DNA from 2 places in the Streptomyces sp. NPDC002742 genome. Region 1 is predicted to be linked to the other one. Evidence: riboswitches for the same ligand, from Rfam matches in the RefSeq annotation. Region 1 holds a riboswitch; the other holds the start of a gene.
The links. Region 1 has a riboswitch for thiamine pyrophosphate ahead of ACFYW8_RS27660 (thiamine ABC transporter substrate binding subunit). Riboswitches for the same ligand answer to the same signal wherever they lie in the genome.

Region 2: another riboswitch for thiamine pyrophosphate. It lies ahead of thiO (glycine oxidase ThiO); the one in region 1 lies ahead of ACFYW8_RS27660 (thiamine ABC transporter substrate binding subunit).

The regions. Positions count from the first base shown of each region.
Region 1 is NZ_JBIAQF010000016.1:96,111-101,046, forward strand. Features, by position in the region: gene ACFYW8_RS27640 (hypothetical protein) at 19-348, opposite strand; partial or broken gene ACFYW8_RS27645 (DUF6233 domain-containing protein) at 366-692, opposite strand; gene ACFYW8_RS27650 (carboxymuconolactone decarboxylase family protein) at 861-1,334, shown strand; gene rlmN (23S rRNA (adenine(2503)-C(2))-methyltransferase RlmN) at 1,654-2,760, shown strand; TPP riboswitch at 2,801-2,906, shown strand; gene ACFYW8_RS27660 (thiamine ABC transporter substrate binding subunit) at 2,983-4,080, shown strand; gene ACFYW8_RS27665 (ABC transporter permease) at 4,056-4,936, shown strand, end outside.
Region 2 is NZ_JBIAQF010000008.1:307,609-312,544, reverse strand. Features, by position in the region: gene ACFYW8_RS17125 (thiazole synthase) at 37-831, opposite strand; gene thiS (sulfur carrier protein ThiS) at 835-1,035, opposite strand; gene thiO (glycine oxidase ThiO) at 1,032-2,198, opposite strand; TPP riboswitch at 2,196-2,309, opposite strand; gene ACFYW8_RS17110 (hypothetical protein) at 2,362-2,739, shown strand; gene ACFYW8_RS17105 (NAD(P)/FAD-dependent oxidoreductase) at 2,772-4,010, shown strand; gene ACFYW8_RS17100 (Rv2175c family DNA-binding protein) at 4,075-4,446, shown strand; gene thiE (thiamine phosphate synthase) at 4,538-4,936, shown strand, end outside.

The DNA of each region.
Region 1 (4,936 bases):
CCACGCCACCCCTTCCGGTCACCCGGTCACCTCACCGTGATCCCCGTGACCGGGAGGGGTGGCGTCGTATGTGTGAGGCCGGCCGTCCTGCCATTGAACCCAGCGCGGATCGTCGAGGAACTCCCACGCGTCCGGGAGGCCCGCGCGGCGCAGGAACTCGACCACGTCGACGTCGCTGTGGGCGACGCCGGCGCTCAGGCCGCGGATCGTCACCCGGCGGCCGCCGCTCCCGGCCGGGCGGCCGATGGTGATGGGCGCGGTGGATACGCCGTCGGCCCGTGCCTGTCCGTGGTGTTCGTGGTTCGGCTGTGCGTGTTCGTCGCTCGGCTGCGCGTGTTCGTGGTCCACAGGGCACCCAGATCCGTGTCGGGGCGGCAGTACGGGCATGCCGTGACGCCGTCTTCGGTGATCGCCCGGAGTGCCTGCTCACGTGCGAGTGGCTTCGTGTTCTTCCCGGCCATCCCGCAGTCGCCCGTGTGGACGGCGTCGGGAGTGGCCTTGGCGCCGCCTGTCCGTCGCGTCGCGACCTTCCATCGCGCGGCGGCGGGGGCGACGTGCGGGCCGCGCGAGTGGCGGCGACCTCCTGGCGCTCCAGCTCGGCGATGGTGTCGTCGGTGCGGCGCAGTTGCCGGAGCAGCCAGGCGCGGACACTGCGCAGGTACTCCAGGCGGGACGCTTTTTCGTACACATATTCGATTCTAGGCCTTGGTGCGACTCCACCGCAGCATCCCGCCTGTCGTCCTGTGACGGCGAACCCTGAGCTCGTGGTGGGAGACGCAGGTCACATGGAGCCGTGTCACATCGTGCGGAGCTGTTCCGTCGAAGGGGTGTAACCACGAACGACGACACAGGAGCCCACCATGGAAGCTCGGTTGAACCTCTTCGCCAGCCCGGTCGCGGCCAAGTTCACGAAGCACATCGTCGCGGCCGGCAGGGCGCTGGAGGACTCCACCCTGCCGGCCGCGACGCAGGAGCTGGTGAAGCTGCGCGCCAGCCAGATCAACGGCTGCGGTTTCTGCACCGACATGCACACCAAGGACGCCACCGCCGCGGGGGAGACCTCGGTGCGCCTCAACCTGGTCGCGGCCTGGCGCGAGGCGACGGTGTTCACCGACGCCGAGCGGGCCGCCCTGGAGCTGACGGAGCAGGGCACGCGGATCGCCGACGCGGCCGGCGGTGTCACGGACGAGTGCTGGGCGAACGCCGCCAAGTACTACGACGAGGAGCAACTCGCCGCCCTGGTGTGCTGCATCTCGATCATCAACGCCTTCAACCGCGGAAACGTGATCGTCCAGCAGCCGGCGGGCAGCTACCGTCCCGGCCAGTTCGCCTGACCGAGACCGAGGGTGCTCGGGCCGGGTTCCGGGGCCGGCCGGACTTCGGAACCCGGGTCCCGGGTCTGCCGGGCCGGCCGGGATTGCGGGTCCGCGGGGCCGGCCGGGATTGCCGGGTCCACCGGGCCCCGGGTCCCCGCGGGGCTCGCAGTGGGCCGGCTCGTGGCCGGTAGGCCGTTCGCGGGTGTCCCCCAGGGCGTTCATGGGCGCCCTCGGGCCGTCCCGCGGCGGCCCGAGGACGGACCCGGGGGAGCGACGGCCACCACCCCACCGTTCGGGCCCCAGGTCACACCATTCGATCTGCGACACTGGTACAGCCATGCCTAAGCCCGGAGAACTCACCTTTGTAGCGCCGCGCGGAGCCAAGAAGCCGCCGCGGCACCTTGCCGATCTCACGCCTGCCGAGCGCAAAGAGGCTGTTGCCGCGATCGGTGAGAAGCCGTTTCGTGCCAAGCAGCTCTCGCAGCACTACTTCGCCCGGTACGCGCACGACCCCGCCGAGTGGACGGACATCCCGGCCGCCTCGCGCGGCAAGCTCCAGGAGGCACTGCTTCCCGAGCTGATGACGGTCGTACGGCATCTGTCGACCGACCAGGACACCACCCGCAAGACCCTGTGGCGGCTCTTCGACGGCACGCTCGTCGAGTCCGTGCTGATGCGCTACCCGGACCGGGTGACCATGTGCATCAGCTCGCAGGCGGGCTGCGGGATGAACTGCCCCTTCTGCGCCACCGGACAGGCCGGCCTCGACCGGAACCTGTCGACCGGCGAGATCGTGCACCAGATCGTCGACGGTATGCGGGCGCTCCGCGACGGCGAGATCCCCGGCGGTCCGGCGCGGCTGAGCAACATCGTCTTCATGGGGATGGGCGAGCCGCTCGCCAACTACAAGCGGGTGGTCGGGGCGATCCGGGCCCTCACCGACTCCGAGCCGGACGGGCTCGGGCTCTCGCAGCGCGGTATCACCGTGTCGACGGTCGGGCTGGTCCCCGCCATCAACCGGTTCTCCGACGAGGGCTTCAAGTGCCGGCTCGCGATCTCCCTGCACGCTCCCGACGACGAGCTGCGCGACACCCTCGTACCCGTGAACACGCGGTGGAAGGTGCGCGAGGTGCTGGACGCCGGGTGGGAGTACGCGGCGAAGTCCGGGCGGCGCCTGTCGATCGAGTACGCCCTGATCCGGGACATCAACGACCAGGCGTGGCGTGGTGACCGGCTCGGGCGGATGCTCAAGGGCAAGCCCGTGCATGTCAACCTCATCCCGCTGAACCCGACCCCGGGCTCGAAGTGGACCGCCTCGCGGCCCGAGGACGAGAAGGCCTTCGTCGAGGCCATCGCGGCCCATGGCGTGCCGGTGACCGTCCGGGACACCCGGGGCCAGGAGATCGACGGAGCGTGTGGTCAGCTCGCCGCGACCGAGCGGTAGTCTGAGTCGGGTCAGTACGCCTTCATATTCCGACATCTTCATATTCCGACAGGGGAGCGCCACAGCGCTGAGAGTGCGGGACAGACCGCAGACCCTCTGAACCTTGCCCAGGTCATTCTGGGTAGGAAGTTCGGTCATTACTCAAGCTGTTGCGCCCTGCCCGGGAACCGTCAGAGGTCCCGGGCGGGGCCGCGTCTCTTCCTGGTCACCCAGGAGGAATCAGTGAGCACCACCACCAGCGCCGGCAGGCGGTTCGCGGCCTTGGCCGTCGGGCTCGGTCTCGTCGCGCTGCCCGCGCTGTCCGCGTGCGGCTCGTCCGACACCGCCGGCTCGGGCGACTCGAAGACGATCACGCTCGTCAGCCACGACTCGTGGCTCGTGTCGAAGAGCGTGCTCAAGGACTTCGAGAAGCGGTCCGGCTACAAGGTCCGCGTCCTCATGGACGGCGACGCCGGGCAGGCCGTCAACAAGGCGATCCTGACCAAGGACAACCCGCAGGGCGACGTCTTCTTCGGCGTCGACAACACCCTGCTCTCCCGCGCGCTCGACAACGGGCTGTTCCAGCCGTACGCGGCCAAGGGCGCGGACCTGGTCATGCCCGAGTACCGGACCGACCAGGACAAGCACCGGGTCACCCCCATCGACACGGGCGACATCTGCGTCAACTACGACAAGGCCTACTTCAGCGAGCACAAGCTGGCGCCGCCGCAGTCCTTCGACGACCTGGTCAAGCCCGCGTACAAGAATCTCCTCGTGACCGAGAACGCCGCCACGTCCTCGCCCGGCCTCGGTTTCCTGCTCGGGTCCGCCGCGCACTACGGCGACGACAACTGGCAGGGCTACTGGAAGAAGCTCAAGGCCAACGGGGTGAAGGTCGTGGACGGCTGGGAGCAGGCGTACAACGACGAGTTCTCCGGTTCCGCCGGCGGCAAGAAGGCCAAGGCCGACCGCCCGCTCGTCGTCTCGTACGCCTCGTCGCCACCCGCCGAGGTCATCTACGCCAAGCCGAAGCCCACCACCGCCCCGACCGGGGTCGCGGCCGGCACCTGCTTCCGGCAGGTGGAGTACGCGGGTCTGCTCAGCCACGCCAAGAACGCCAAGGGCGGCAAGGCGTTCCTGGACTTCCTGCTGACCAAGGAGTTCCAGGAGGACATGCCGCTCAACATGTTCGTCTACCCGGTGCGTGAGGGGGCGCGGGTGCCGGCGGAGTTCACCCGGTTCGGTCCGCAGGCCAAGGATCCCGAGATCCTGGCGCCCGCGAAGATCGCCGCCGATCGCGACCAGTGGGTCAAGTCGTGGACCTCGCTCGTACTGAAGTAGCCGACGGCGCGGACGGCGCGGACCGGGCCGACGGGGTCGGCGAGGGCGGCGGGACCGGCGAGGACGGCAAGGCTTCGGGAAAGGCGCGCGGGCAGGGCGTGACGCGGTTCGCGCTGATGGCCCTGCCCGTCGCGTTCTTCGCGGTCTTCTTCGCCTACCCCGTGGCCGCGATCGTCTCGCGCGGGCTCCACGGGGACGGCGGATGGCAGCTCGGCCGGATCTGGGACGTGGCGACCCGGCCGGACATCCGGCACGTGCTGTGGTTCACCACCTGGCAGGCGCTCGCCTCGACGGCGCTCACGCTCCTGGTGGCGCTCCCCGGCGCGTACGTCTTCGCGCGCTTCGATTTCAGGGGCAAGCAGATACTCCGGGCCGTGGTCACGGTGCCCTTCGTGCTGCCGACCGTGGTCGTCGGCACGGCGTTCCTCGCGCTGGTCGGCCGGGGCGGGCTGCTCGACGAGCTGTGGGGCGTACGCCTGGACACCACGGTGTGGGCGATCCTGCTGGCGCATGTCTTCTTCAACTACGCGGTCGTCGTACGGACCGTCGGCGGGCTCTGGTCGCAGCTCGACCCGCGCCAGGAAGAGGCCGCCCGCGTGCTCGGCGCCTCCCGCTTCGCGGCCTGGCGCAGGGTGACGCTGCCGGCGCTCGGGCCGGCCGTGGCCGCCGCCGCACTCATGGTCTTCCTCTTCACCTTCACCTCGTTCGGTGTGGTGCAGATCCTCGGCGGCCCCACCTTCTCGACCCTCGAGGTCGAGATCTACCGGCAGACCTCCGAGATCTTCGATCTCGCGACGGCGGCGGTGCTCACGATCGTCCAGTTCGTGGCGGTGGGGGCGATCCTCGCCGTGCACGC
Region 2 (4,936 bases), on a different contig from region 1:
CGGAAACCGACGTTCCGGCGGTACGTCGGCAGCTGATCAGAACGCCGGGCGTTCCGGGTCCAGCGCCGCCGTGCCCTCCACGGGAGAGGACGCGTGGGCGAAGTGCCGCCGGGGGATGCGCCCCGCCCGCCGCGCCAGGCGCCCCGCCTCCACGGCGTGCCGCATGGCCTCCGCCATCAGCACGGGCTCCTGCGCCCGCGTCACCGCCGAGGCGAGCATGACCCCCGCACACCCCAGCTCCATCGCGAGCGCCGCGTCCGACGCCGTACCCGCCCCCGCGTCCAGGATCACCGGCACGCGCGCGTGCTCGACGATCAGCTGGAAGTTGTGCGGGTTGCGGATCCCGAGCCCGGACCCGATGGGTGAGCCGAGCGGCATGATCGCCGCGCAGCCGACATCCTCCAGCTTGCGCGCCAGCACCGGGTCGTCGTTCGTGTACGGCAGCACGGTGAAGCCGTCGTCGACCAGCGTCTCCGCCGCGTCGAGCAGTTCGATCGGGTCGGGCAGGAGGGTGCGCTCGTCGGCGATGACCTCCAGTTTGACCAGGTCGGTGCCCAGCGCCTCGCGCGCCAGCCGGGCGGTCAGCACGGCCTCACCGGCGGTGTAGCAGCCGGCCGTGTTCGGCAGGACGCGGATGCCCAGCCGGTCGAGCACCGACAGGACCGAGCCGTGCACGGACGCGTCCACGCGCCGCATCGCGACCGTCGTCAGCTCCGTGCCGGACGCCACCAGGGAGCGCTCCAGCACGTCGAGGCTGGGCGCACCGCCCGTCCCCATGATCAGCCGGGAAGCGTAGGCCGTACCACCGAGGACGAAGGGATCGTCGGCCATGGGTCAGCCTCCTTGGACGGCGGTGAGGACTTCCACGCGGTCGCCCTCGGTGAGGGAGGTGGACGACCACTGCGCGCGCGGGACGACGGTTTCGTTCAGGGCGGCGGCCACTCCGGCCGGTGCCGGGGTGAGCGTCGCGACGAGCGCGTCGAGAGCGGTTCCCGCGGCGATCCGCTGCCGCTCCCCGTTGACGACGATGTTCATGCGGGCTGCTCCGTGAGGGCGGTGGCGCCGAAGCGCAGGGGCGTGAAGGGGCGGGCTTCGGCGGGGAGTTCGCCGGTGGCGAGGGCATGGGCCATCGCGTCGCCGGTGACGGGTGTCAGGAGCACGCCGTTGCGGAAGTGCCCGGTGGCCAGCAGCAGTCCGTCCAGTGCCGTCGGACCGAGCAGCGGCGCGTTGTCGGGGGAGCCGGGGCGCAGCCCGGCACGGGTCTCGGTGAGCGGCAGCTCGGTGATCCCGGGGACCAGCTCGTGGGCGTCGCGCAGCAGCTCGTAGACGCCGCCCGCCGTCACGGTGGTGTCCCAGCCCAGCTCCTCGCTGGTCGCGCCGACCACGAGCTCGCCGTTCCGGCGCGGCACGAGGTAGACGTGACTGCCGCGCACCACGGCCCGCACGGTGCGGTTGAGGAAGGGCGCGTACCGCTGGGGCACGGTCAATCGCAGCACCTGCCCCTTGACCGGGCGCACCGGCGGCCGGGCGTCGTCGGGGACGCCCGCCAGCCGCCCGCTGAGGCTGCCGCCGGCGAGCACCACCTGGCCCGCGGTGAGTTCGGTGCCGTCCGTGGTGACCACTCCCGCGGCCCGGTCCCCCGCGAGCGCCAGGCGCTCCGCCCAGGTCCGGTGCAGGACCACTCCGGCCCGCTCGCACGCCGTGACCAGGGCTGCCGCGAGGCGCCGCGGGTCGATCTGGTGGTCACCGTCGACCCGAAGACCCCCGCGCACGCCCGGTGCGAGCATCGGCTCCAGGCGGCGGCACTCACGACCGCTCAGCCACTCCGACTCCAGCCCCGACCGGACCTGCAGAGCGTGCAGTTCCCGCAGGTGGGCGCGGTCGTCGGCGTCCAGCGCGACGGCCAGCGTGCCGCACCGGCGGTATCCGAGATCCTGGCCGGTCGCCTCGGTCAGTTCGGCGGCGAAGTCCGGATAGCGGCGCGCGGAGGCGAGGTTGAGACCCAGCAGGGTCTCCTCGCCGAAGTGCAGTTCCGTGACGGCGGCGAGCATTCCGGCCGCGACCTGGGCGGCCCCGCCCCCCGGCTCCGGGTCCACGAGCGCGGTGGTGAACCCGCGTTGCGCGGCCCGCCAGGCCGTCACCAGACCGATGATTCCGCCCCCGATGACGAGGACGTCTGACGAACGCGTGGGCGACATGGGCGTCCAGCCCCTCCCTTCGCCGGCATGACCCGGATCAGGTTCGTACGGTCGGAGGCCGCCCCAGCCTCCCTCTCAGCCCGGTGCGTCCGGGCTCCCGCGAGTGCTTTACGTTGGCCACCCTAGCCCGCCCCGCTCCGTCTCAGTAAGGGAGCCTCCGCCCATGGCACGACCGCTCGACGGCCTCGTCCTCGCCCCCGTCGCCGACCAGGCGCCGGGCCAGGTCGGCACCCGCACCCGGTTCGCCTACCACGAGCGGGACGGCACGGTCTGGGCCGACTACGCGGGCGGCGACATCGTCCGCGGGCACCTCGTGGGCACCCGTGAGGGCGACCGCCTCGACTTCCGGTACGTACAGCTCAAGCGCGACGGGACCACCGCCTCGGGCCACTGCGTGTCCCTCGTCGTGGAACTGCCCGACGGACGCGTGCGGCTGGAGGAGACCTGGACGTGGGAGTCGCGGAAGGGCGCGGGGACGAGCGTGGTGGAAGAGCTGCGCGAGACGAGCCGTGTGGAACAGGTCACCGAGCACGTCCGCTGACTGACGAACGGTCAGGTGTCTATGGTGATCAGGTGAGTGAGCAGACGCAGGCACGGTCTCAGTCGCAGGGGCCCACGGCACGGCGGGTCGTCGTGGTGGGCGCGGGCATGGCCGGGGTGCAGACCGCGGTCGCCCTGCGCGAGCAGGGTTTCAGGGGCACCGTCACGCTGATCGGCGCTGAGCCGCATCAGCCGTACGACCGGCCGCCGCTGTCCAAGGCCGTCCTGCTGGGCAAGGCCGAGGGCTCCGCCTTCGACATCGACTTCGAGGCACTGGACATCGACCTGTGGCTCGGCCGCGAGGCGCTCGGCGTGCGCCCCGGCGACCACGAACTGGACACGGCCGCGGGGCCCGTCCCGTACGACGTCCTGGTCGTCGCCACCGGCGCCGAACCGATCCAGCTGCCCGGCGCCGAAGGCGTGCCCGGAGTGCATCTGCTGCGCACCCTGGACGACGCCGACCGGCTGCGTCCCGTTCTCACCCGGCAGCACGACATCGTGGTGGTCGGCGCGGGCTGGATCGGCGCCGAGTTCGCCACGGCCGCCCGCGAGGCGGGCTGCGCGGTCACCGTCGTCGAGGCCGCCGACCGGCCGCTCGCCGGCGCCCTGCCCGCCGAGGTGGCCGCCCCGATGGCCGCCTGGTACGCGGACAGCGGGGCCACGCTGCGCACCCACGCGCGCGTGCAGCGCATCGAGCCGGGCGCGGTGATCCTGGACGACGGCTCCCGGGTGCCCGCGGGCGCCGTCGTGGTCGGGATCGGGGCGCGGCCCGCGACCGCCTGGATCGCCGGCTCCGGCATCGAACTCGGCGCCCACCGCGAGATCGTCGCCGACGACCACCTGCGCACCTCCCTGCCGGACGTCTACGCGGTCGGCGACTGCGCCTCCTTCCCGTCGGGACGCTACGAGGACCGGCTCCTCGTCCACCACTGGGACAACGCCCTCCAGGGCCCCCGCACGGTCGCCCTGAACATCGTCGGAGAGGCGCCCGCCGCCTACGACCCCGTGCCGTACTTCTGGTCCGAGCAGTTCGGCCGCTTCGTGCAGTACGTCGGCCACCACGCGCCCGACGACACCCTGGCGTGGCGCGGCGACCCCTCGGGTGCCTCCTGGTCGGTGTGCTGGCTCCGCGAGACCCGTCTGGTCGCCCTCCTGGCGGTGGGCCGCCCGAGGGATCTCGCCCAGGGCCGCCGGCTCATCGAGGCGGGCGCCCTCATGGATCCGGAGCTGCTCGCGGACCCGTCGAGGCCGCTGAAGGGCGCCACGGCCTGATCCGTCACCCCAGGTCGGACGCCCTTGGCTTCCGACTGTCGGTCCGGGATGGCAGGCTTGTCCCGTGACCGAGATTGACGCAAAGATCGATGCTCTCGTCCCCGCCTGGCTCACCCTCCCCGATATTGCCGAACAGTTCGGCATCGAGGTGACGCGCGTCCGGCAGCTGGTCAAGGACGGCCAGCTGATCGCCGTACGCCGTGGTGAGAACCGCGCGCTGCACGTCCCCGCCGACTTCATCGACGCGGACGAGCAGAAGGTCGTCAAGGGCCTGGCCGGCACCCTGACGCTCCTGAGGGACGACGGCTTCTCCGACGAAGAGGCCCTCGAGTGGCTCTTCACCCCCGACCCGAGCCTGCCCGGCACCCCCGCGCAGGCTCTGAGCGAGAATCGCGGCACGGAGGTGAAGCGCCGCGCCCAGGCGCTCGCCGTCTGACCTGAACGCGACCGTCCGGCACGGGGAGCGCGGCGGCGGGACCATCCCGGCCGCCGCACTCCCCGCGCACCGACCAACGGGGGATCCACGAATGCCCGAGAACGCCGCCACGACCAGACAGGGCCGGCTCGCCGACGCCCGCGTCTACCTGTGCACGGACGCCCGCAGGCGGCAGGGCGACCTCGCCGGGTTCCTCGACGCGGTCCTGGCGGGCGGCGTCGACATCGTGCAGCTGCGCGACAAGGGCATGGAGGCGGGGGAGGAACTGGAACACCTCCGGGTCTTCGCGGACGCCTGCGCCCGGCACGGCAAGCTCCTCGCGGTCAACGACCGGGCGGACGTGGCGCACGCCGTCCGCGCCGACGTACTGCACCTGGGCCAGGGGGACCTCCCGGTTCCCGCGGCCCGCGCGATCCTCGGTGACGAGGTGCTCATCGGCCGTTCCACGCACGCCGCGAACGAGGCCGCGGCCGCCGCGGTCCAGGAGGGC